Regions from separate parts of the Paenibacillus sp. WG02 genome, predicted to be linked through region 2. Evidence: riboswitches for the same ligand, from Rfam matches in the RefSeq annotation. Region 2 holds a riboswitch; the other holds the start of a gene.
The links. Region 2 has a riboswitch for cyclic di-GMP ahead of ACBP55_RS37845 (OmpL47-type beta-barrel domain-containing protein). Riboswitches for the same ligand answer to the same signal wherever they lie in the genome.
Positions count from the first base shown of each region.

Region 1: another riboswitch for cyclic di-GMP. It lies ahead of ACBP55_RS00165 (PilZ domain-containing protein); the one in region 2 lies ahead of ACBP55_RS37845 (OmpL47-type beta-barrel domain-containing protein).

Region 1 is NZ_AP036016.1:27,247-39,989, reverse strand. Features, by position in the region: gene ACBP55_RS00200 (low molecular weight protein arginine phosphatase) at 1-230, opposite strand, end outside; gene ACBP55_RS00195 (manganese efflux pump MntP) at 288-848, opposite strand; gene ACBP55_RS00190 (L-threonylcarbamoyladenylate synthase) at 912-1,985, opposite strand; gene spoIIR (stage II sporulation protein R) at 2,041-2,763, opposite strand; gene prmC (peptide chain release factor N(5)-glutamine methyltransferase) at 3,195-4,079, opposite strand; gene prfA (peptide chain release factor 1) at 4,079-5,155, opposite strand; gene ychF (redox-regulated ATPase YchF) at 5,190-6,290, opposite strand; gene ACBP55_RS00165 (PilZ domain-containing protein) at 6,369-7,103, opposite strand; cyclic di-GMP riboswitch class I at 7,206-7,293, opposite strand; gene tadA (tRNA adenosine(34) deaminase TadA) at 7,573-8,010, shown strand; gene ACBP55_RS00155 (DUF1697 domain-containing protein) at 8,023-8,565, opposite strand; gene ACBP55_RS00150 (DUF1648 domain-containing protein) at 8,616-9,113, opposite strand; tRNA gene ACBP55_RS00145 (tRNA-Arg) at 9,265-9,338, shown strand; gene ACBP55_RS00140 (hypothetical protein) at 9,426-10,268, opposite strand; gene ACBP55_RS00135 (MFS transporter) at 10,515-11,723, shown strand; gene ACBP55_RS00130 (sigma factor) at 11,784-12,110, shown strand; gene ACBP55_RS00125 (RNA polymerase sigma factor) at 12,112-12,387, shown strand; gene ACBP55_RS00120 (hypothetical protein) at 12,384-12,743, shown strand, end outside.
Region 2 is NZ_AP036016.1:8,354,587-8,367,329, forward strand. Features, by position in the region: gene ACBP55_RS37825 (sugar-binding protein) at 1-204, opposite strand, end outside; partial or broken gene ACBP55_RS37830 (catalase) at 372-1,922, shown strand; gene ACBP55_RS37835 (phosphotransferase) at 2,316-3,386, shown strand; gene ACBP55_RS37840 (phosphotransferase) at 3,370-4,260, shown strand; gene ACBP55_RS37845 (OmpL47-type beta-barrel domain-containing protein) at 4,404-11,072, opposite strand; cyclic di-GMP riboswitch class I at 11,168-11,260, opposite strand; gene ACBP55_RS37850 (hypothetical protein) at 11,564-12,022, opposite strand; gene ACBP55_RS37855 (hypothetical protein) at 12,057-12,503, opposite strand; gene ACBP55_RS37860 (Alp7A family actin-like protein) at 12,500-12,743, opposite strand, start outside.

The sequences.
Region 1 (12,743 bases), 120 kb from region 2:
CAATTCACTTCAGACTCTTGGATCGCCAAAGAACTTATGGGCTCCTTGAAACCCGCTTCCTGTAGAAGCGATGCACTATTTCTGGAGATTGGACCGCCCGTCACCGCGGAAACGCCTGCTGAACGAACCTCCGCCGCAAGCCCTTCTTGGTGCACCTTGATACGCAGCAAACCTTCTGCTAATGGACTGCGGCACGTATTTCCTGTACAAACAAATAGAATTCGCAACATGATTCCCTCCTAATCATAAGCATAAGCTAAGACGAAAACTTTTACACCCCTATTGTATCATAGTAAAAACTTGATCCCAAAAGTGAGTAAAATAAGCCCGCCAAACGCCTCGCCATACTCACCTACCCAGCCGCTTACCCGCCTGCCAACCAACAAACCGGCAATGGATAACAAACCCCCAAACAGACCAAATATCAGCACGGTCAACACAATATCCGTAGCAAACATGCCAAGGGATACACCCACAGAGAATGAATCAATACTAACACTAAGTGAGAAGATCGTCAGGCCCCAAGCTGACCGATGATCAAAAGAAGTCGCTTCTTCTCCTCGAATCGAACTATACACCATATGCGATCCCAAAAGAATGAGCAAACATCCCCCAGCCGCTGTAGCGACATTCCCGAGCAGCAATGAAACATATTGCCCCATAAACATCCCCATCAAAGGCATGAGAACGTGAAATATACCAATCACGAAGCTAATTTTCATAATATCAATCAAACGAATACCCTTCATCCCTATGCCAATCCCTAAGGAAAAAGCATCTAGGCCCAAAGCAATCGCCATAATAATAATTGTTACCAGCTGCCCAAATTCCACCCCAGATGCGAGCATGCGCTATCCCCCTTGTCCACGTTTCTCTCTCAAGATATGCGGACAAACAGGGAATCATGCTAGCTAAACACGTACAAGCCGATGACCGGCTGCTTTACGAAGACGATTCATAATCGCAAGGCCAATCCCCGTTTCTGGACAACCCTCTGCAGCAATATATTGAATACCTTCTTGATCAAACTGCCTTAACGCAGCGTAAAGATCCTGAGCAATTGTTTCCGGTTGCGTTAACGATCCGCAGGCAATAACCAAATCTGCATGGTAACGAGAAGCTCTTTCCTCAAATGTAAGAATACCCGTTGACTCACCTCGTGTTTTGGCGGCATCAATATCGTGTTGGATCCATTCAGCAACAGCTTCTGCATCTTCGCCTTGAACGATATGCATAAATCCTTTTGGTGCGTAATGTGTATATTTCATCCCAGGAGCACGTGGTGTTTCGGCATCCTGCACCTCTCCCCGCTCTGGCTCATGAATCCGAATAGCAGGCAGTTCCGATTGCAGCTGCTCCGCCGTAACACCGCCAGGACGCAAAATATATAACTCACCTGCTACAATCTCGATCACAGTTGACTCGACACCAACCCCAGTTGCACCACCATCCACGATCCCGCCAATCCGGCCATCTAAATCATCTCTGACATGAGAGGCGAGTGTTGGACTAGGTCTGCCTGAGCTGTTAGCACTCGGCGCGGCTATGGGTAGCCCCGCTTCACGAAGAAGCTGCAATGCCACGGGATGATCTGGTATACGCACACCCACAGTTTTAAGACCAGCGGTTACTAACGGCGAAATGCCACCTGTTTTCACAGGCAGCACTATCGTAAGAGGACCCGGCCAGAAAACCTCCATAAGCTGGCGATGATCTGCCGAAATACGATCCGACAGAATTAAACTTGATAGCTGCTCGACATCCGCAATGTGGACAATAAGCGGGTTATCCGAAGGCCGACCTTTCGCTGTGAAAATCCCTTCAACCGCTGCCGTATTCGTCGCGTCTGCCCCAAGTCCATACACCGTCTCTGTTGGAAAGGCGACTGTTTCACCGCTTCGTAGAAGCTGGGCAGCTTCAGCTAATTCCATGCCTATCTCGGTGCCAATTCCCTGATCCACTTTCCAGTATTTTGTCACGATCATCTATCATCCTAACTTCAAATATAATTCTGATCCTAAGTCGGAATAGGTGACTTTCTTAGCTAAACCACGATACGATCTTCTTCACCATTTCCCAGATAAAAAACTTAATTTGTGGCTGCTTAGCATCACTGTCTTTAACGACAGGGTTAGACTTGTCGGGTTTAACTGTTGAAGCAGCTTTACTGACTTTCGTTGCAGGTGCAGGAGAGGATTGCACCTTCCCATCACCTTCTGTTTTCGCTACAACAGCAGCCGATGCTACCGCTTCTCCGGATAAGGAATCCACGAAACATAATGGCGGAAACAACACACACCACCAGTTCTGACCTTCCCCCGATCCAATTGTCACGCGCAGCGCTTCATATTCTCCTGCCGGGTACACTTCATTTCCGTACATTTTTGTTGGAAAAGGGACTTTACCTAGCTCAACTGTATGTGAATAGCTATAGCCACGTGCTTCAATCATTTGTCCAACAAGAACATCAAATTCGGACAAATGGGCTCTAACCACGGCTCTTGCGTCATCCAACGTTTGCGGCCCAACGACCCACTCCTGCATACGAGCAATAATAGCATCACGAATCTCGCGTTTCAACGCTTGATCCTGCGGCGAATCCGAGTTTGCTAGAATACGTAAGCGAATAGATTCTTCCGGTATCGTAGGCGAAATAACCGCCGCATTCGTACGATTCGATTCCCAACAAGTTATCATAACAATAAGTGCAAAAGCTACTAATAATAAAGATTTATAAGAATGACGATTAGTTCTCTTAACCATGAGGAAAAGCCCCTTTCCCTTCGCTTCTACTAGCCAGTATGGGCAATAAGAAGAGGAGCTAAACCTAGTAATCTATTTAAATTTGTGAAAAATGATAGAGTTGGGTGAGATGGGATCGTTGGGTGGCGTTCAGGCTGATGAGGATGGGTTTAGCGGTGAAAAATGCCATGATAGCTCGTCTATAAGAGTGAAAAACATCGCTATAGTGACTCTTCAACTCATACAAGTAGTTATAGCGATGAAAAACACTCTTAGCATATACCAATACCTCCCAAACAACCTGATAGCTCGTCTGTAAGAGTGAAAAACATCGTTAAAGTGACTGTTCAACTCTTACAAGTAGCTGTAGCGATGAAAAACACTCTTAGCAGGCCCGATTACCTCTGTACCATCCTAAATATCGCGTTCGTTCCCAACGCTACGAACTCCCTCTAGTCTCGCGATCGGATCGCGATCACGTGGCGATCAATGCCCTGGAAATCCGGCACGAATCGGATCTCGTCCCAGTCCGCGGCGGCGCGCAGCATCGCCGCCACAGCCTCCGCCTGCCGAATGCCCACCTCGAACCCGACCACGGTCGGGATTCGCGGGAGCTGCGGCAGCTGCGAGATCATCCGGCGGTACAGGTCGAGTCCCTCGACACCGCCGAACAAAGCCGTGTGCGGCTCAAACAGCCGCACCTCCGGCATCAGCGCCGGCAGGTCGCCATCAGGGATATACGGTGGGTTAGACACCAGTATATCCGGCGCGATCCGGCGCGCAATAAAGGGCTCGAGAAGATCCCCCTCGAGCCACTCCACCCGCGCAGCCACGCCGTGGCGCTGCGCATTCACACGAGCCATCTCCAGCGCTGCCGCGGAGATGTCGCTGGCCGCCACGCGCCACGCAGGGCGCGCGTGCGCCACCGTCACCGGGATCGCTCCGCTCCCGGTGCCCACATCCGCAAGCAGCGGAGCGCCTTGCGGGAACAAACGCGAGCCCTCGTGGAGCAAAGCTTCCACGAGCAGCTCCGTCTCCGGCCGCGGAATCAGCACGGCCGGGCTAACCTCAAAAGGAAGGCCGAAGAAATCCTGCTCGCCGGTAATGTACTGCACCGGCTCACCCGCGGCCTTCCGCTCCACTAGCTGGCGCCACGTCTCCGCCAGCTCCACAGGAAACTGTTCCGGAAATCGGAACAGCAGCTCCGTCCGACTGCAGCCTAACAGGTGCTGCAGCAGCAGTTCCACACAGGAAGCAGCCTCGGACACACCGAGCTTCCCTAAAAAAGAAGAAGCCTCAACAAAGGCTTCTCTTATACTCTTAGCAGCAGTCGGCATCACATTGCCTGCTCCCCGTTATCTAAAGCATCGGACTGCGCTGCAATCGTGAGTGCCGAAACGATTTCTGCCATGTCACCATTAAGCACAGTTTCTAAGCGATGCAAAGTCAAACCAATACGGTGATCGGTAATACGGCTTTGCGGGAAGTTATACGTACGAATCCGCTCGGAACGGTCACCCGTACCAACCTTGCTTTTACGCTCGCCCGCATATTTCGCTTCCTCTTCCTCACGCATTTTATCGGAAATACGTGTACGAAGTACGCGCAGTGCTGACTCTTTATTTGAGTTCTGGGATTTCCCATCCTGACAAGTCGCTACGATACCCGTAGGTACGTGCGTCACACGCACAGCGGATTTCGTCGTATTAACCGACTGACCGCCCGCTCCACTGGAACAGAATGTATCCACTCGAATATCCGCGTCATGGATGACAATCTCAACATCTTCCGCTTCCGGCATAACCACTACCGTCGACGTTGAAGTATGGATTCGTCCACCTGATTCCGTTACAGGAATTCGTTGTACACGGTGCGCCCCACTTTCATACTTCAGCTTACTATAAGCGCCTTTACCCGTGATCATGAAAATGATCTCTTTAAACCCGCCCAAATCGTTCACAGAAGCATCAAGAATCTCCGTTCTCCATCCTTGCGCGTCAGCATAGCGCGTATACATGCGATACAAATCGCCCGCAAACAGAGCAGCTTCGTCGCCGCCTGCCGCACCGCGAATTTCGACGATTACGTTCTTATCATCATTAGGGTCTTTAGGCATCATGAGCATTCTAAGTTGTTCTTCCAACTTGGCTGATTGCTCGCTTAGTTCTTCAATCTCCATTTTGACCATTTCACGCATTTCATCGTCCAGCTTTTCGTTCTGCATCACTTTAGCATCGGCCAGCTGTTCGCTCACACTTTTATATTCGTTATAAGCATCATAAGCTTCTTGAAGATCAGATTGCTCTTTCGAATATTCTCTAAGTTTCTTTGTATCACTCGTAACATTCGGGTCACACAGCAGTTCGCTTAATTTTTCATAGCGGTCCACAATGGACTGAAGTCGATCCAACATATAGGATCACTCCTTTCTTTACTTTTTTTATTGATTACACATTAAATCGGAAATGCATGACGTCCCCGTCATTCACCACATACTCTTTACCTTCGAGACGCACTTGGCCTTTTTCTTTCGCACCATTCATCGACCCAGCAGCTGCCAAATCATTATAAGAGACGACTTCAGCACGAATAAAACCACGTTCGAAATCGGTATGAATAACGCCAGCCGCCTGAGGAGCTTTCGTTCCCTTGCGGATTGTCCATGCTCTTACTTCTTGCACCCCAGCTGTGAAATACGTGTACAAGCCAAGTTTTCTATACGCTGCTTTAATCAATCTATTCAAGCCGGACTCTTGAAGTCCCAACTCTTCGAGGAACATCGCTTTTTCTTCGTCTTCCAGCTCGGCGATTTCGGATTCAACCTTCGCACTGATCGACACCACTTCATTGTTTTCGCCCTCAGCAAACTCCTTCACAATTTTCACAAAAGGATTTTCATCTGCTGTTGCTACTTCATCTTCACTCACGTTTGCCGCATAAAGCACCGGTTTCATGGTCAATAAATGAAGGTCGCGCACGAGAACCTTCTCATCTTCGCTGAGATCCAGGCTGCGTGCCGGTTTATCTGCATAAAGCGCTTCTTTAATACGCTCTAAACACTCCACTTCAGCAACAACCTTTTTGTCGCCGCCTTTGAGGTTTTTGCGCGAACGCTCGATCTTCTTCTCAACCGACTCAATATCGGCCAAAATTAATTCAAGATTAATCGTTTCGATATCGCCGATCGGATCCACTTTACCGGAAACGTGGGTAATATTATCATCTTCAAAACAACGAACAACATGCACAATGGCATCCACTTCACGAATGTGTGCCAAAAATTTATTTCCAAGCCCTTCGCCTTTGCTCGCGCCCTTTACCAAACCCGCAATATCTACGAATTCAAAGGCTGTCGGGACAATGCTCTTAGGCACAACAATCTCTACCAGCTTCTGCAATCTCTCGTCTGGTACTTCAACTACCCCAACATTCGGATCGATCGTACAAAACGGATAATTCGCAGATTCTGCCCCCGCCTGTGTAATTGCATTAAACAATGTCGATTTTCCTACGTTCGGTAGACCGACGATACCTGCTTTCAAAGCCATTGTAGTTACAACTCCTTAATTTTCGAAAATCATCCTTCTTATTATATAGCACTTGGACCTCAAAAAAAAGCCTGAAGGCTATTGATTCGCCGCAGACTTTTTTTCCGTTGCTTTTTTAAATTGCGCTTCCCGCTTCTGTATGAAGTAAGTTTCGATCTGATTGGTAAGGATAAAACCCCTTAAAGCATTGGTTTTTTCCTGCGGAATGTCGATATAGCTAGCCCCATAATAGAAACCATTTTCAACCTTTTCTTTTCTTACAATTTCCATCGAACAAGGCATCGTAAAGCCCAAATCCAACTCGACTTCAAGCTGCGAATGCTTTTGAACAATTTTATCAATCATAGCATTATCATTTATGGTAAAACCTAAGCCGTTGATGGATATATTTTTGATTGAGATACCAAGCGGGTTCTCAAATTGATGTTTATTCCTTTTATTCATATCCTTAAGCCCGAATAAGAGACCTGTATGTTCCACATCCACACGTGGGAATTCCCGTTTTTCTGCGAACTTCTTCCGATTTTCAGGTGGATTAATGACTATGACCGAGCCGAATTCTTTGGCAACAACGGTTGTATTCATCACAAACAAGCCGGATTTGGTATAAACCGTCATTTTCGCTTTATCACCAAGTTGAAAGACATCGTATTCCGGTAATTCTACCTCTATAATGTCTCCTAGTGCATAGGTTAGCACGCCCGTGGCTACGAAATCGTCCTTTCCCAACACAGCCTTACTATCGATCAGCACATCAGCGTCATATCCCTCCTTGCTTCCGTAATATTTCATGACGTTATATCCTTTGGCCATTATAATTAACACCTCTCCCTTTACCCAAGTTGTTCCCTATATAAAAATAGACTGCCCCGTATGTAGGAGCAGCCTATTACCTTAATCAAAAAAGCATCGATTTTCGGTAACCAGGCTGCCATAGTTCCAATGGAACCGTAGACCCTCAGCTTTGCGTCCTTGCTTTTCAACAAGTTTGCCATTTTCGAACCTTGCTATCTTATTTCTACCTATCACGTTCAATATGGTCTAAAAGACCTACTAATATCTATCATTATACCTAGCCCAGATGCTATTATCAACAAAATTCCTTGCATCACTGTTCTTTTTGTTGTATGTAATGTAGAAAGATTAAGTATCCACAGCTTTTTAAGTTATCCACAAAGCTATCCACAGGTTGTTAACAACGGAATGAATGTTCGATTGTTATGCACATGTGGATAAAAATATACTAGCGAGGTGTCCCCCTGTGGATGAACATATCCCATGGATGAAAGAAGCCATTCTCGAGGCTCTCAAAGCTGAAGCCATCCGAGAAGTACCGATTGGAGCGGTTATTGTCCATCAAGGTCAAATCATTGGCCGCGGCTACAATTTACGTGAAACAACCCTAGATCCTCTCGCTCATGCCGAAATGATCGCCATCAAACAAGCGAGCGAACATCTTGGGGCCTGGCGTCTTTTGGATTGCCAGCTCTATGTTACCCTAGAGCCTTGTCCGATGTGTGCGGGCGCGATTGTGCAATCGCGGATTCCGCAGGTCATCTACGGCACCATTGATCCGAAGGCTGGCTGTGCCGGAACGCTCATGAATTTACTGCAGGAGGACCGGTTCAATCATCGTGTCGATGTCGTTAGCGGCGTCTTGCAAGAAGAGTGTTCAACGATGCTGACCCAATTTTTCCGTAAATTACGCGGTAAAGCTTAGAAGTTCCTGCATCTAATTCTGCATCGCCGCTGCCAACTCAGCCAGTTTATTCATCGTATTCCAATTGCGTGTTGTCGCCGTATCCCCAAGCTTCTGGATATTGCTCGCAAGTTTAGAATCCAGAACACTTTGACGAAATAGAAAATAAATCTCACGCCCTTTGATCTGGAATTCATCCACATCACTGATTCCTTTGGACAAGATGTCAGAGGTTTGCTGCGGAGGATCTTCCGATAGCACAGAGATTTGGATCGTTTCGCCTTCTAATAAAGCATCCGCTTCAAATGGACAAGTCGCAAGAATCTGCGCCAGCTCCTCTATCGTACGCAAAATGACCGAAGGTGAGACGCCTACGGCTTTGCTGATCTCCTGCTCGATACGCTGGCGCAGCGGTTCTACCGCCTCCTCCGACATGAACAAGACATTGCCGCTCTGCAAATACGTTTGCACCTTAGCAAGTCCCGCCCCTTCCAGTGTCTTTTTCAAATCCGCCATCTTGATCTTGTTCTTTCCTCCTACGTTAATACCACGCAGAAAACCAATGTAAACTGTCATTTCAGCATCCTCTTCCTTTTATCAAATATGAGGTATTCATTGAATAAGATTTACTTGAGTTTTATGGATCGAATGACGAAGTAAATAATCGTACCCAGAATGAAAAGCAGTACAATGCTAAATACCCACATATTTAAAGCAAAACTTTTTCCCCATGCAATTTGAATAAGAGTCCATTCGACAAACCCGAACATCACAACGATCAGCATCTTTAGACAGTGCATAAATAAGCGTGCATTTACATATTGCCGGTTGGCATTTTCATCGGTAATTTTGTAAGGATAATTAAACGTATGGGGGTATTTGCTTAAGACTGTTAAACCTATATATAGGATCAAAGTCATCACTGGCAGCAGAATAAGACTATATTTGTTTCCCCAACCATCTTCTTTCCCTTGACCATTAATATGTATCGGTATGCGTTCTGGTATCAGGGTCCAGACATAGGCTAAATAAGCAAAAATACTCAAAATGACTAGGACGGAGAATCCATCCAGAATTTTTTCAGTACTTGTTTTTGAAAGTATGAGTACAGGTTGTTTGTCCAAAATAACACTTCCTCTCTTACCAAATTAAAGGAAATAAAAGTTAATCCCTAATCTATTCTTCACTTTAAATGAACATTCCTTGTCTCAAAGAAAAACGACTACTCAAAAGGTTGCGCCACGAATACCTTCGTGCTATTATAATTCTTGCTATGCGCCCGTAGCTCAGCAGGATAGAGCAACAGTTTCCTAAACTGTAGGTCGTACGTTCGAATCGTATCGGGCGCGTATACATTCAAAATTTAAACGCCAGTAACGGTTAATAGCCGTTCTGGCGTTTATTATTTTTAGAAGTACCCTACCTCTAATTTTCCTCTATTGTTCTGGGCAATGATTACTTTTTAAGGCTGCATTCATACTATCTTTAAATTTGTTGATATATTGCTCAAACCCTTTGGGGTCCGAACTGCCGTTTCCGTTGTATGACTCTGCTGCATCTTGCATTTGTCTTGCGTAATTGGTCATAATCTCCCGACAAATTGGTCCTGAAACAGGTGCTGTAGAAGTTGGAATTGGTGTAGGGACCACTGGAAGAATATTGGGAGTCGACATGTCTGTCGTTTCGTTTACCTGCTGGAATCTCCACTTTTTTATATATTCAAACTCTGATGCTTTGTTCTTAAGAAATTCCTCCGCATCCGTTCGATTTATTGCAATAAAACTCATTACTCTATGATTATGTATGGTACTTACAATCAGCATTTCCGCGGGTGAATTGGCAACAAAGCTAGATAGAAAGATGATATTATCGTTATCTTTGTTTGAATCATTGGATAGTTCTAGATCTATTTTCATATATGGACCATGTTCATTGTAAATAAGCTGAACATTCTTGGCACTATGTTCTTTGGCTTTCGCGTTTAGTGACGGAATACTAGAGGTGAAGTCTTTTGTAGGATTAGGGAAGGTAAGATCCACATTATATTTCTCAGAATCCCACGTTACAGAGGCACCGGTTTGTTTCAAAAGATAAAGTGGCACTAGGGTACGACCATCTCGTATAGTGGCTGGCACATCTTCTACATGAAGCTCTTTTCCTCCAAACAAAACGTTTACGATTGGATCACCACTATAGTCACCATGAATACTTGATGCATGGACTATTCCAGTAAAGCAAAGAAACAATAGAACGGTTGCAATCATCTTCTTTTTTGTCATATACATTAGTCCCCTTTTAAAAATTTAACGTAAGTCAGTCTTTAGTACTTCGACATTTGGATAGATATCCCTATTCAGAATTTTTTAAACGCCAAAAGAACCTTGCCAGCCGATTTCCACCCATTGTCTTTTTTTTGCAAACATCCAATCATAGCCTTGCTGCAATCGATGTTCTATAATAAAACGAAAGATTTATTAGTCCTCATTTCGATTCAAGAACTTAATCCGAAAGGAGCTCCCTCTTCGATGACAAGCATCAAAGCTTCATCCTCCTATCGCATTCCGCTCTTCTGTATCGTCACACTGCTGTTCTGGATGTCGATGTATACGAGCGTTCCCATTATGGCGCCTTATGTAGAATTCCTTGGAGGGAACCACCAGTTGGCCGGATGGATTGTCGGCATGTACGGGATCTCCCAAATGCTGCTGCGAATTCCTGTAGGCATCATGTCAGACCGGTTTCATAAGAGGAAGCTATTTATTACCTTTGGCCTGCTGTTCACGGCTCTAACTGGTTTAGGACTGTGGATCACTCATGATTTCACATGGATCCTTATTCTCCGAGCACTAGCAGGCGCAGCCGCGGCAACTTGGGTGGATTTTACCGTATTATTTACGAGTTACTATAAGCATGAAGATTCAACGAAAGCGATCGGAACGATCTCCTTCTTCAATTCACTTGGGCAGGTTTTAGGTATTCTCGGAGCAGGATGGGCGGCAGATTCCTTCGGCTGGGAGGCCGTCTTCATTTTGGGAGCTGTGCTTGGCATGATGGGGATGATTGGATCCCTTTTCCTAGTAGAAAAAGTGGAGCTCGATGCGCCTAAAATTACGATGCGCGGTATCGGTGATGTTGCGACGGACCGCACGCTGCTGTTCGTATCCTTACTCGCTATCTTGTCGCAAGTTCTCATATTCGCAACTGTTTTCGGATTTACGCCCGTTTATGCAACCCAGCTTGGAGCTGATAAATTCTCCTTATCGATGCTTTCGTTATTTGCCAACGTACCGGTAGCGTTAGCTTCCTTATTTGGCGGGCGGCGATGGGCTGTTAAGTACGGGGAAAAGCGCATGGTTGTATGGGGCTTTATTCTTATGGGGATATTTACATTCACGATTCCATTTACGCATCATCTTTGGGTGCTGATGGTTACTCAGGCTTTTGCCGGCTTTGGTCGCGGACTTTCTTTTACCTTACTTATGGGGATGAGTATTAAGCATATGCCTGCGGATAAGCGGGCAACGGCAATGGGGTTTTTCCAAGCCATTTATGGACTAGGCATGTTTATTGGTCCCGTTCTTATGGGGATAATCGGCGACTGGTTCTCTCTGAATCAAGGGTTTATTGTGTTGGGTGTACTTGGTGTTTTGAGCGCACTTCTGTCTCATTGGTTCGTACGAAGTACGCCTTCTCAGCTTCAAGCCAAACCTAGCAGTTCATCTGCAGCACTTTAGCAAGGGGAACGGATCTTGAAGATTCGTTCTTTTTCTTTTTGAAAACGTGCAGGGGTACAGGTGGTTGCCTTCGTCTATTCATGCGGAGAGGAGGAGAAGCATATTCAGGAACAAGCACTCGTAAAGCGTATTTTGAATGGCGATGAGGCCGCATTCCGTGAGCTTGTAACCACATATCGTCACTATTTGTTCCAAACGATCTTTGCCATTGTGCGCCATGCTAAGGATGCCGAAGATTTATCGCAGGATGTTTGGACCCGGATCTATTTCTCCCTCCCTCAGTATCAAATGAAGGGTCTGAAAACCTGGATGACTCGCATCGCAGTGAACCGGGCTATTGATTTCAAACGATCGGCCAGCAGGCGAAGGGAAGAAATGACGGTCTGAGATGGAGGAACCCCTCCAATCCTCTGACACTTATCCTTACACGGAGCATGGTGTGGAACAGGAAGTGATGTTGAATGAGACGACTGAGCTCGTGCGTAAGAAGCTTCATCAAATCCCTTCCAACTATTATGAAGTATTAACGGCCTACTATATTCATCATCAGTCGTATCAAGATATTGCCAATGCCCAAGGTGTAACGGTCAAAACGGTCGAATCCAAGCTATATAGAGCCAAGCAGTGGCTCCGCAACAATTGGAAGGAGGAGGAATTCTTGTGAACCATTATAAGGAACAAGCGTGGAAGCAATATGTGGAAGAGCGTCTGTCACCCGATCTTTTAAGTGAAATGGAGCTTCATCTGTATCAGTGTGATGAATGCTTGACGATATATATGACATGTTTGGAACAAATGGAAACTATACTTCCGGTCATGGAAAGGGATGCGCAAGGGTATGTGGATGCCATCATTGCCCGTACGACAGGAACTAAGCGTTCTTGGTACCACTCAACTATGCTGCATTATGGTATTGCAGCAGCAGCTACGCTCATTCTGGTAGCTACCGGCTTCTTTCACGGAATTTCGCAGGAATTGGACTCTGCTGGTTCGTTCAAAGCCATTAACTCTTTAAACACC
Region 2 (12,743 bases):
CTGTTCCACCGTTCTCCAAAATGGATTGGCGATCTCTTGAGCTATAAGTACAACGTGCTTGATACGTTTATCCTCTATCTTGCTCTGCTCCATTTGCCCGACCAGATGATCAATCTTAAGCGTAGAAGATACAAACTGAAATAAAAAATAACAGAAAACAAGAAATATGCCTATCAGCCCCACAGTCCACTTTTTCTTTGACATGGAGCACCCCCGAAGTTTACTTAAAAATATAGATTTATTATACAGAGCCTGCCAATAAAACGGAAATCACGTTTAGTATTCGATGATGAATAATTTTCCTATACATGGCAAAAGGTACTACTGACAATTTAAGGAAGGATGATTTAGGGACAATGGACAAAGAAAACCAAGAGATGACCTTAACGAATCGACAAGGTCATCCGATTTCAGATAATCAAAACATACGAACCATTGGAAATCGAGGACCTTCAACGCTCGAAAACTACCACTATATCGAGAAAATATCCCATTTTGATCGGGAACGAATTCCAGAACGTGTTGTACATGCACGAGGTGCCGGTGCCCATGGGTATTTTGAGGCCTATGGCAAAGTGGGTAATGAGCCTATCTCCACCTATACACGGGCCAAGCTTTTTCAAGAAGCAGGCAAACAAACCCCTGTATTTGTCCGATTTTCTACGGTCGTTCACGGCAATTACTCTCCAGAAACCTTTCGTGATCCGCGAGGGTTCGCCACCAAATTCTATACCGAGGACGGTAACTGGGACCTAGTCGGCAATAACTTGAAGATTTTCTTTATTCGTGATCCGTTGAAGTTCCCGGACATGGTTCATGCCTTCAAACCAGACCCTGTTACCAACCTGCAAAACCCAGAAAAAATGTTCGATTTCGTATCGAACTCTCCGGAGGCCACTCACATGATCACATTCCTGTTCTCTCCGTGGGGGATTCCGGCCAATTATAGACAAATGCAAGGGTCTGGTGTGAATACCTACAAGTGGGTCAACCAAGACGGGCAAGCCGTATTAATCAAGTATCACTGGGAACCGTTGAAGCAAGGCATGAAGAACCTGACTCAGAAGGAAGCCGAAGGCATCCAGGGTAAAAACGTAAGTCATGCCACGCAGGATTTATATGAAGCCATCGAGCGAGGCGAATACCCGGAATGGGAGCTCTGTGTTCAAATCTTGAGTGATGACGAGCACCCTGAGCTCGACTTCGACCCCCTTGATCCGACAAAGCTTTGGGATCATGAACAGTTTCCTTTTTTACCTGTGGGCAAAATGGTTCTGAACAAAAACCCCGAAAATTACTTCGCTGAAGTCGAGCAGGTAGCCTTCGGTACGGGGGTTCTAGTAGATGGTCTTGATTTCTCCGATGACAAGCTGCTGCAGGGCCGAACCTTCTCCTACTCCGATACCCAGCGATACCGCGTGGGAACGAACTACCTTCAGCTGCCGATTAATGCCCCCAAAACACGCGTAGCCACGAACCAACGGGATGGACAAATGGCCATCATGGTTGATCAGGCACCCGGGCAGAATCCGCATGTGAATTACGAGCCCTCCTCACTTGGAGGGTTACAAGAAGCGGCTCCATCCGGCAAAGAACATCAACCTATGTATAATGACAAATTGGTCCGTGAAAAAATCAGCCGAACCAACGACTTCAAGCAAACCGGAGATACCTACCGCAAATTTGAAGATTGGGAACGCGATGAATTGATTGCGAATTTGGTAGATGCACTGAAGATATGTAAGCCAATTATCCAGAGTACAATGATCGAACACTTTACCAAGGCAGATCCTGATTACGGTCGACGTGTTTCTGAAGGTCTTGCTCAAGCTAATGTCGACTCGTCACACCTCGGTTCCGATTCTGAAAGAGATGGAGCTGAAATGGCCGAGAACTCAGGAAAGCGGACGGATGGATATTAAAGATTACTAGTTATGTTTCAGGAAATGACCGAGTAAGGCTGATAGAACTGTGACCCGAAAGATGGACACTTCAAGGATAAACGACTTCGTCGTCCCACTGGGACGAGCGCGTTTGTCAAGGTAGATGCGAAGCAAAAGTATAAAACTTATACTTTCTTATCTACTGAAAAAAGTGACCTCTCTCGGGTCTTTTTACGTTGAAGAATACATGTATGAAATAGAATCCACATTCTCGGCCGAATGATGTTGACCGGTCATTTTTTCGTATCCCCGCTGTTCGAATGGAAAGTTTTTGCAGCACTCGTGTTATTAGACCATACAGATGTACCCATGATTGAATAGTCTAGCTAATAACTACTCCTTCACCCATCTTAAATAAAGCGAGGTTGCCACATGGCAAATCCCTATTCGAAACACCAAATTCGCAAGATTACTCGCCACTTCGGCCTGCGGCCGCTCCGGTCAGGCACGGTTGCATCCTTTTACAAAGAAAATGCGATTATTCAAGTACAAACGAAAACGGGCACCTATGCCGTGAAGCCTTTTTTTCGAAATACACTCCTCCGCTCTAGTACCCTTAATCAAATGAAATCAACAGCAGAGAATATAGAACTCTTGATAAATAGCGGATTCAGTTACATGCCCAAATGGCTAACAACCCGCTCAGGAACGTTATGGACATTACACCACGGACGCCCCTTCTATATGACGGAATGGATAAAAGGAAGAAATCTGGAAACAACCGAAGATTATGAGGAGCTTGGCCGGGCCCTTGCCACCCTACATATGATCCCCAGTGGTCATCTTGACACGAAAGGGCCCTTCACCCGTAAACAAATCCAATTATGGAAAATCCAAGATAGCCTCTTTCGTACACGAATGGAAAAAGCTATCCAAAGACATGAGCGGAGCCGCAAGTGGTACAAAAAATACGGAAAGTACTGTAAGCGCCTTACCGAGCAAGCCTGGGCTTATTTAAGCAGTCCCGAGATCGAAGATCTTTTGGAGAAGGAATCGGAACGCCCCACATTGATCCACAACGATATCACTTCCCCTAATGTCATTATTTCTGGAAAAGGCCAGCTGTTCATTATCGATTGGGACCGTGTTAAAGTGGGCTCCATCTATGTGGATCTAGCGAAAGCGCTCATGAACACAACACAATTCAATCCCGATTTTATACTAGCGTTGTTAAAGGGGTACGAAGAACGCCGTCCGTTAGACGAGACCGAGCGCAAATTAATTTTGTATTTATACGGATTACCTCGGGAAGCTTGGCACGCTACTCGGTTCCCTAATCGCTCAAGAAGCCGTGAAATGCTCAATATTTTGGAACAAACCTGGCATCCCCGATTAAAAGCAATGAAATTATTAGATGAATGGACAAAATCAATCCCTAAGGAGAATGAGCATGAAAATGTCCAGGAAGTTGTCCAGGAAGATGTCCATGATGTCACAGGTTGAACAAATGTATGGCATAAAAATAAAAGAAGCCCTTCAAATCAAAGATATTTGTCAAATTCGGACGACAGACGGGTCCTATTGTTTAAAAAGCTACGCGTTCCCTGAAGAGGAAGTCCGCTTTATTACCCGTATCCTATCCTATATGGATGAGCGCGGTTTTACTCGTGGTCAGAAAATTTCTCCTACGGTGGAGCAATCCCCCTACATGGCTTATGATAGCCATTTCTACACGTTAACGAATTGGGTTGACGGGGAGAGGCCGGACTTTACGAGGAGAAAGGACTTAAAGAAAGGCATTCGAACCTTAGCCAAGTTCCATGCCATCGCTGAAGGGTTTCCTATAGCCGAAGCTCGGGAAGCAAGAATTCGATATTCAGGGCTGGAACATGAAATTACCGAATATAAAACTCTGCTCAGCTCTTACAAAATTACAGAGCATTTAGCAGCACTTACTGAGGATGTACTAGACCATTTACAACAACCCAAAGTAATAGAGGCCATCGATACGGAACAAAGGGCTTCCGCCTTTGTTCATGGCGATTACAATTATCCCAATCTGATGAAAGACAAGCGGCAGAAGCTGCATTTGATCGATTTTGACAACACTTCGCTCCACACTAGAATGAAGGATTTGTCCCATATTCTTCATCGAAACTGCCTCTGGGACGGTACGGAGATGCTTCATTGGATCGATTATTATCAGAGATATCGTCCGTTAAGCTCATCTGATCTCAGCCTTCTTCATGCCCTTTTATCTGCACCTTATCATGTGGTCCGAAACATTAGGATTGGCGGTATTCGTCTGGCCAAAAAGATTATTCCGACTGCCGCCCATTTGAACAAGTATCAGCGTGAGCTTAGGGCGTTGCTTTAATCGGGGAGTCACAACAAGACATAGGAACCAAAATATATTGTTCATTCCTCCTTACAAGTTAAGCACAAAGATCCCCAAGCTCACATTAGGGTGAACTTGGGGATCTTTATGCTTATTATTCGCCGCTTGGTTATTTCCTTACATTACTTTTGTACTTTCACTATGGTCTGACCGATTACCAAAAATCCATTTACATAGCCTCGGAATTCTAGGTTTTCATTTGGTCCTGTCCAAGTAAAATCGGAGCGTTCGAACTTGAATTGTCCATTCTTTGCTTGATTATAATAACCATTGTTGCTAGATAATGCCTTAACGCCATTGAGCACAGCCGTATTAAGATCAAATCCTTCGCTTTTGAACCCTTCTGGTAAATTCACACGAACGGTAAACACACCATTATTGCCTTTGATTACTGTTGGTGTTACTTCAATGGAGCCAGCAATGTAAACAACAAATTGTTTTTGAATCGTAGTACTTAAGCCTGCAGCATTGCTTGCAGTTACTGTGATTATATAGCTCCCAGGCTTATCCAATTTGATTGCACTTCCATTAGCAATTGGTTTGCCTATAGATTCGCCTGGTGCCGTAATTGTCATTTTTTCGGAAACAATGCCCGACAAAATATCTCGCGTAGAATAACTTAATGTTAACATCGTGTTGAGCTTGAACTCGCCACTCAAATTCATTGTGATTTCTGGTGCCGTACGGTCAATTTTCACTTCTACCGTCTGTGCCTTCTCTGCGTTACCCGCTTGGTCAACCGAGTAGAAGCTAACTTGGCTCACGCCTTCTTGACTCACTGTCACACTCGTACCTTCTGCATAGACTCCGCCGTTCACGGAATACAACGTCTTGGCTACGCCGCTTTGACTATCCGCAGCTGCCAGCGTCACGGTTGCATCGGACTTCGTCCAGCCTTCTGTCGCGGTCGCTGTAGTTACTGGCGCCGTGCGGTCGATTTTCACTTCTACCGTCTGTGCCTTCTCTGCGTTACCCGCTTGGTCAACCGAGTAGAAGCTAACTTGGCTCACGCCTTCTTGACTCACTGTCACACTCGTACCTTCTGCATAGACTCCGCCGTTCACGGAATACAACGTCTTGGCTACGCCGCTTTGACTATCCGCAGCTGCCAGCGTCACGATTGCATCGGACTTCGTCCAGCCTTCTATCGCGGTCGCTGTAGTTACTGGTGCCGTGCGGTCAATCTTCACTTCTACCGTCTGTGCCTTCTCTGCGTTGCCCGCTTGGTCAACCGAGTAGAAGCTAACTTGGCTCACGCCTTCTTGACTCACTGTCACACTCGTACCTTCTGCATAGACTCCGCCGTTCACGGAATACAGTGTCTTGGCTACGCCGCTTTGGCTATCCGCAGCTGCCAGCGTCACGATTGCATCGGACTTCGTCCAACCTTCTGTCGCGGTCGCTGTAGTTACAGGCGCCGTGCGGTCAATCTTTACTTCTACGCTCTGTGCTTTCTCTACGTTGCCCGCTTGGTCAACCGAGTAGAAGCTCACTTGGCTCACGCCTTCTTGACTCACTGTCACACTCGTACCTTCTGCATAGACTCCGCCGTTCACGGAATACAACGTCTTGGCTACGCCGCTTTGGCTATCCGCAGCTGCCAGCGTCACGATTGCATCGGACTTCGTCCAACCTTCTGTCGCGGTCGCTGTAGTTACTGGTGCCGTGCGGTCAATCTTCACTTCTACACTCTGTGCCTTCTCTGCGTTGCCCGCTTGGTCAACCGAGTAGAAGCTCACTTGGCTCACGCCTTCTTGGCTCACTGTCACACTCGTACCTTCTGCATAGACTCCGCCGTTCACGGAGTACAGCGTCTTGGCTACGCCGCTTTGATCATCTGTAGCCGCCAGCGTCACAATTGCTTCTTTAGACCAACCTTGAATATTGCTTGCCTTTGTTACCGGAGCCGTTTTGTCAATTTTCACATAAATGATTTTTGTCGCTTCCGTGTTGCCTACTTTATCTACAGAATAATAAGATACTTTATTATTGCCTTCTTGACTAACAGTAACGGCAGTTCCGGACACGAAAGCTTGGTCGTTCAAAGAATAGAACGTATTTGCCACTCCCGTTTCATTATCGATTGCCGACAATGTTACTGCTGCATTTTGATTCGTCCAATCCGCTGGTGCAGTTGCTGTCGTTACCGGTGCCTCAGTATCGATGATCAGCTTTGCCTCAACTGTATTGGAAGGATCCGATTCACCAAATGAATTACTATACGATGATACATAATACAGGTGGTTCGCATAAGATAGGTTATTTACTGTGTAAGACAGGTTGTTTAAGTTTTTAACCAGCAGTACCGGTTGTCCATTTACAATTTCATATACGTTATAACCATTAGCGTATGTGATAAAATTCCATGTAATTACAGCGCTTGTTGGACTTAGCAGCCTCAAACCTGCCACTGGAGACTGCATATCAGGGTAAATAATATCAAATGTTAACCGATTGGAAGGTGCAGACTCACCAAAACGTGTATTATAAATGACTAATTCATAATTATGCGTTTTCTCACTCAGGTTATAGATCTGGGTTGTTAGAGCCGTACCTTTATAGATTAACTGACGTGTTCCGTCTGACACTTCATATACACGATATTCATTAGCCCAAGTTGCTGTCGTCCAAGTTAATGTCAGATTATTAGCGTTCGTGACTGTTCCTTTCAATTGTGACGGCTGAAGTACCGGCCATGTCAAAGTGAAAGCTGAGACACCCGCCTTCGGCGATTCACCGAAACGATCACTATAGGAGTAAATCTCATAATTGTAGTCACCTTCTGGCATGTTGGTAAACGTTAAGGTTGTACCCGTTTGTGTTTTTTTCAATTCTCTTTGACCATCTACGATTTGGTAGACACGATAAGCCGTAGCGTAAGTAGAGGTTCCCCACGATAAGGTAATGTCATTGCCATTTGTCACACTTTTTGTTACATTACTTGGAGCTTGCATGATCGGATGTACCAGTGTAAATGTGAGCTCTCCTCCCTCCGGAGACTCACCAAAGCGACTGCTGTATGAATGAATTTCATAGGTATAGTCTCCAGCAGGCATGTTGTAAAATCCTATCGCAGTGCCCGTCTGTGTACTTTTCAGCACTCTTTGGCCATCTACTACTTGATAAACTTTATAGGTATTAGCATAAGTTGAAGTTCCCCACAATAAAGAAATGTCGTTGCCATTCGTTATACTTTTCGTTACATTAGCCGGCGCTTGCATGATCGGATGTACCAGCGTAAACGTGAGCTGACGTCCCTCTGGGGACTCACCAAAACGGCTGCTATAGGAGTGCACTTCATAGGTATAGTCGCCTGCTGGCATGTTGGTATATGTTACAGTTGTTCCGGTCAGTGTGCTTTTCAACACCTTTTCACCATCAACTACTTGATAAACTTTATAAGATGTAGCGTAAGTTGAGGTTCCCCACTTTAAAGTAATATCATTCCCATTCGCAATCGTCTGCGTTAATGTAGTAGGTGCCTGCATCACAGGGAAATCCAAGGTAAAGCTTACACTAGCTCCATCTGGAGATTCCCCGAATCGAGTTCCGTAAGAATGAACTTCATACGTGTATTCTCCTTCAGGCATGTTTGCAAATGTAACTGATGTTGCCGCTTGTGATTTCTTCAGAACTTTCTCACCGTTAATTACTTGATAAATGTTATAAGATGCTACGTTTGCGACGGCCCCCCATTGCAGGGTGATATCATTACCGTTCGTAATCGTTTGGGTTACTTGATCCGGTGCAACTGTCCAATTCTGATCAAGGGTAAAACTAACCTGGCTACCCTCTTGTGATTCACCGTAACGACTACTGTATGAATGGACTTCATACTTATAATCGCCCGCTGGTGAGCTAAGATAGCTTACGGAAGTAGTGGTCACAGTGCTTTTCAATACCTTCTGGCCATCAACGATTTGATATACCTTATAAGAGTTTGCATAAGGGACAGCTACCCATTTTAAGGTAATGTCATTACCGTTTGCTATCGTCTGGGTCAGACTTCCCGGTGCTTGCATCACTGGGAAAACCATGGAGAGGTTCACTTTACTTCCTTCCAGCGACTCTCCGAATTTAGTACTCACAGAGTGAACAACATACGTATGATCCCCAGCTGTTACATTCGTGTACGTTACTGTCAACGTGGTCACTGTACTTTTCAGAACCTCTACACCATTCACGACTTCATAAACTTTGTAGCTGTTAGCATAGGGTACTGTATCCCAAGTTAAAACCACATCGTTACCATTCTGTACTTTAGCTGCCAGATTACCCGGCCCTACCATTGTCGGAAGAGTCAAATTGAAGCTTACCTCAGCACCCTCCGGGGATTCTCCTAAAATCGTTGAGTAGGAATCAACTACATAATGATAATCCCCACCAGGAATATTAGTATAGGTTACGGTTAGGCCTGTTAATGTGCTTTTCAGAACCTTTTGGCTATCAATAACCTGGTACACTTTATAGCTCGTTGCGTAAGGTACTGATGTCCACCTCAAGGTCAGATCATTCACATTTGCCAAACTGTAAGTCAGGCTAGCCGGAGCTTGCATCGTTTGCCCATTCAAAGTGAATGTCAATTGCACGCCGTCTACTGATTCTCCAAATCGTGTTGAAACCGTATGAACTTCATACGTATAATCACCAGGCTGCATATTGGTATAAGATACCGTAGTTGTAGCTACTGTGCTTTTCAATACTTTTTGACCATTTATTATTTGATACACTTTATAGCTGTTACCATTTGCTGCTGCGTCCCAGTTTAAAGAAAACGCCGTAGCCGATGTTACACTCTGCACCAAATTGGTTGGTGGCAGTATCGTTGGAAGTACGATAGAGAAAGTTACCTGAGCACCTTCAGCCGATTCTCCAAATCGTGTGGAATTCGAGTGAATTTCATACGTGTAATCCCCTGCTGCCAGATTTGTATAAGTTACCGTCGTACCTGTCACCGTGGATTTCAATACTTTTTGACCGCCTGAAACTTGATATACTTTGTAATTGGTTGTATTTGCAACAGCAGTCCATGTTAATACGACATCTGTCACATTTTGAACCTTTGCAGTCGGATTTCCCGGAGCTGCCATGGTTACAGCATCTACCGTAATCGATACCTGGCTCCCTGCCACGGATTCCCCATATCGATCGCTATAGGAATGAACCTCATACAGGTAATCGCCAGCCGACATATTTGCATAGGTCACAGTCATTCCGGTTACTGTACTTTTAAGTACCTTTGCACCGTCTACGATTTGATACACTTTATAAGCCGTAGCATTAGGTGCAACCGTCCATGTCAGTACGATGTCATTTACATTCTGAAATTTGTATGCGAAATTCCCCGGAGCAGCCATGACTACTTCCCCTACCGTTACGGCAGCTTGTGTTCCTTCAGCTGATTCACCAAAACGGGTGCTAACAGAATGAACCTCGTATACATAATCACCCGCAGGCATGTTAACGTAGGTAATCGTCGTGCCCGTCACTGTGCTTTTCAGTACTTTTTGATCACCAATAACTTGATAGATATTATAGGAGGTAGCATTGGGTGCAACCGTCCACGTCAGTACAATATCAGTCAGGTTTTGCAGTTTGGAAGTAAACGTTACCGGAGGAGTCATCGTAACCGATCCTACACTCAAGGAAACTGTACTGCCGTCAACCGACTCGCCAAACAAGTTATTGGACGAATGAACTTCATATACATAATCGCCTGCCTGCATATTCGTAAATGTAACCGTCGTACCGGTTACTGTGTTTTTCAATATTTTTTCTCCATTGATAACTTGATACACCTTATAAGAGGTCGCGTTGGTCGCAGCGCTCCAAGTTAGTACCAAATCATTCACATTTTGAAGTTTAAAAGTGAGGTTGCTTGGCGGCACCATTGATCCTACGGTTAATGAAATCGTGCTGCCCTCAACAGATTCTCCGAAACGGTCACTGAAAGAGTGAATTATGTATGTATAATTTCCAGCGGGCAAATTCATATAGGATACGGTTGTTCCCGTTATTTTACTGCTTTTTAATACTTTTTGATTATCAATAATTTGATAGACATTATAGCCAGTTGCATAAGCAGTAGTATTCCACTTCAATGTAACGTCATCGGTAGCCACCGTATACGTTAAACCGCTAGGAGCCGTCATCGTCGGGTAGCCGACAGTAACTTCTACTGGAGCAGAGTTTGGAGATTCGCCGTACAAAGTATGACTAGCTGTTACCGTATATGTATATATTCCCTCTGCGGCATTGTTGACTGTAAAAGTTCTTGCTGTCCCTGAATAGACTAACTTTCTTCCACCAACTTGATTTTCATACAAATTATATGTTTGTACATTAGGAGCTGTTCCCCAGTTCAAAACAATATTGTTACCATTCTGTATGGTGTACGTTAAAGTGGCCGGGGCAATCATATCCGGATAAGTGATATTGATATTCACAGGAGCACATGGGCCCGATTCGCCACTTGAACTTAAAGTAGATACCACATAACTGTAGGAGCCCTCTGCCAGGTCATTCATGGTAAAAGAAGCAGTTGTCGTTGTCCCGACATTGATAAGCTGCCCATAGGTGATGCTGTATACAGTGTATCCTGTAGCTCCATACACCGGGCTCCACGTTAATTTCACATCATCAGGAGTAAGAAGTTGAGCAGCAAGATTGCTTGGAGGTAAGATGGTTCCGTTGTCTGTTGCTCCCCACGCATGTAATGCTGGAAAAATTAATTGAACAAATAAAAGCAGCGTGAGAACCATAGACATTTGTCTTGATTTCTTCATTGACATCTGACATTCCTTCCCTTCTTATAATAAGGATTGATAGATCTCAAAAAAAAGAAAAGAACCTTAAACAAGGTTCATAGAAAAACACTATGATTCCCTGTGGTAACCGGCTGCCATCCGCGTTTATTAATACGCGTGTCAGGCCCTTGGCTTTGCGTCTCACAGTTTCCTGTGATTTGCCCTTTTCACTTGAGATTTCGATACTTCTATCTCTGCCATAATACTATATTCCTAATAATTTGAATAGGTAAATTTAACTAGAAAGTCATACTCCGCATGTATTCTAGTACTTTTGATCTTCTTTATTAGTTGAAATTCAATGGTTTCTCCTATATTTATAAAACTTGTATTGTAATTCGACAATATTTGAATTGATATCCCTTACATATGATGTTGCATAAGGTTATAAACATGGAATATTACTAGTCTTTCAAACTTAAAAAAAACCATGTTTTCTACAAGCGTAGATAACATGGTCTTTTTTTACCTATACCTTAGTTAGCGATTCTACTCCAGACAGGGTACTCTTCCAAGTACCCATACTCGTTCAATTCCTTAAGAGCCTTGCGTATGCTATGCTCATCCTCGCCCGATTCGCTGGATAGCTCCAATAAATCGCTTAGGTCGATGTTCGGGTTCTCTTTGCAAAACGTAAGCAAGCCCTTAGCAGCCCACGAAAGCCGATCGTCTTGGAAATCTCCCACCATGCGGCGGAAGATTTTGTGCGAGACAATTCTCAGCTCCACAAGCTGCTGTAAAGCCTTAGTCGCTTGCTTGATACTCATGCGACCGAGCTTAGCGATATCAGATAATCCTGGAATGTTCGATTCCGAAGAAAAACATTTCAAGACGATAAATGTCATTTGTGTATAAATATCCATGCCGGGATGGTGAAACACTTCATCTGAAAGATTGAAATGACGCGCTGCGTCCTTAGCTTGTCCGTTGTCCATCTGATGTCCTCCTTTTCATAATCATGGAGTTCACCTACTCATTATGGTTACCCTGATCCGAGGGTTGTACCAGCTTACCCGAATTGTGCCGAGACTGCCGGAAAATTTGCGCCAAGCTGAATTTTTTCTGATCACTGGCACTCGGGATCTCCTTCATTGGCTGGTTGAAATCATCATTCGCTTCATGAGCAGGTTCAATAGGCTCTGCCGACTCCATGTCACTGTAGTTCTCTGCGAGCGAAACGGCCTCATCCCTATCCGAGGCCCTTTCTTTCCCGGGAAATAATTCTGCAACTGGTCGTTTATTCGATTGCTCTTCACGAACATATCTGGTCAGAATATCCATGATTCCTTGACTGAAAATGCCTTCCATTTTCAATTGGTTCAAATAATCAATAACCTCCGGCGGCGTATCTGACGGAATATACAGGGTAACATCCTTACCGGAGCGAACGTAAACGGTGGATCTACGCTTTTTCAATCCGAACCGCTCCCGCTCTCGGATACTCCTTCAGAATTAGCACTGGCCGCTGCGGTTTCGTCCTCATGCTTCAGCGCGTGGTCAAGCATAAGAAAGGTGCCACGCACATTTCGGAATTGGCTGTGTTCCACGGTATCAAACTTAATGGGCAAGCCCAGCTCAGCATTTAGCTTCTCAATCCAAGGCTGCAGCACGACCGCTCCACCGCCGATAAACCAAAACTCATTGGCATAGCGAACA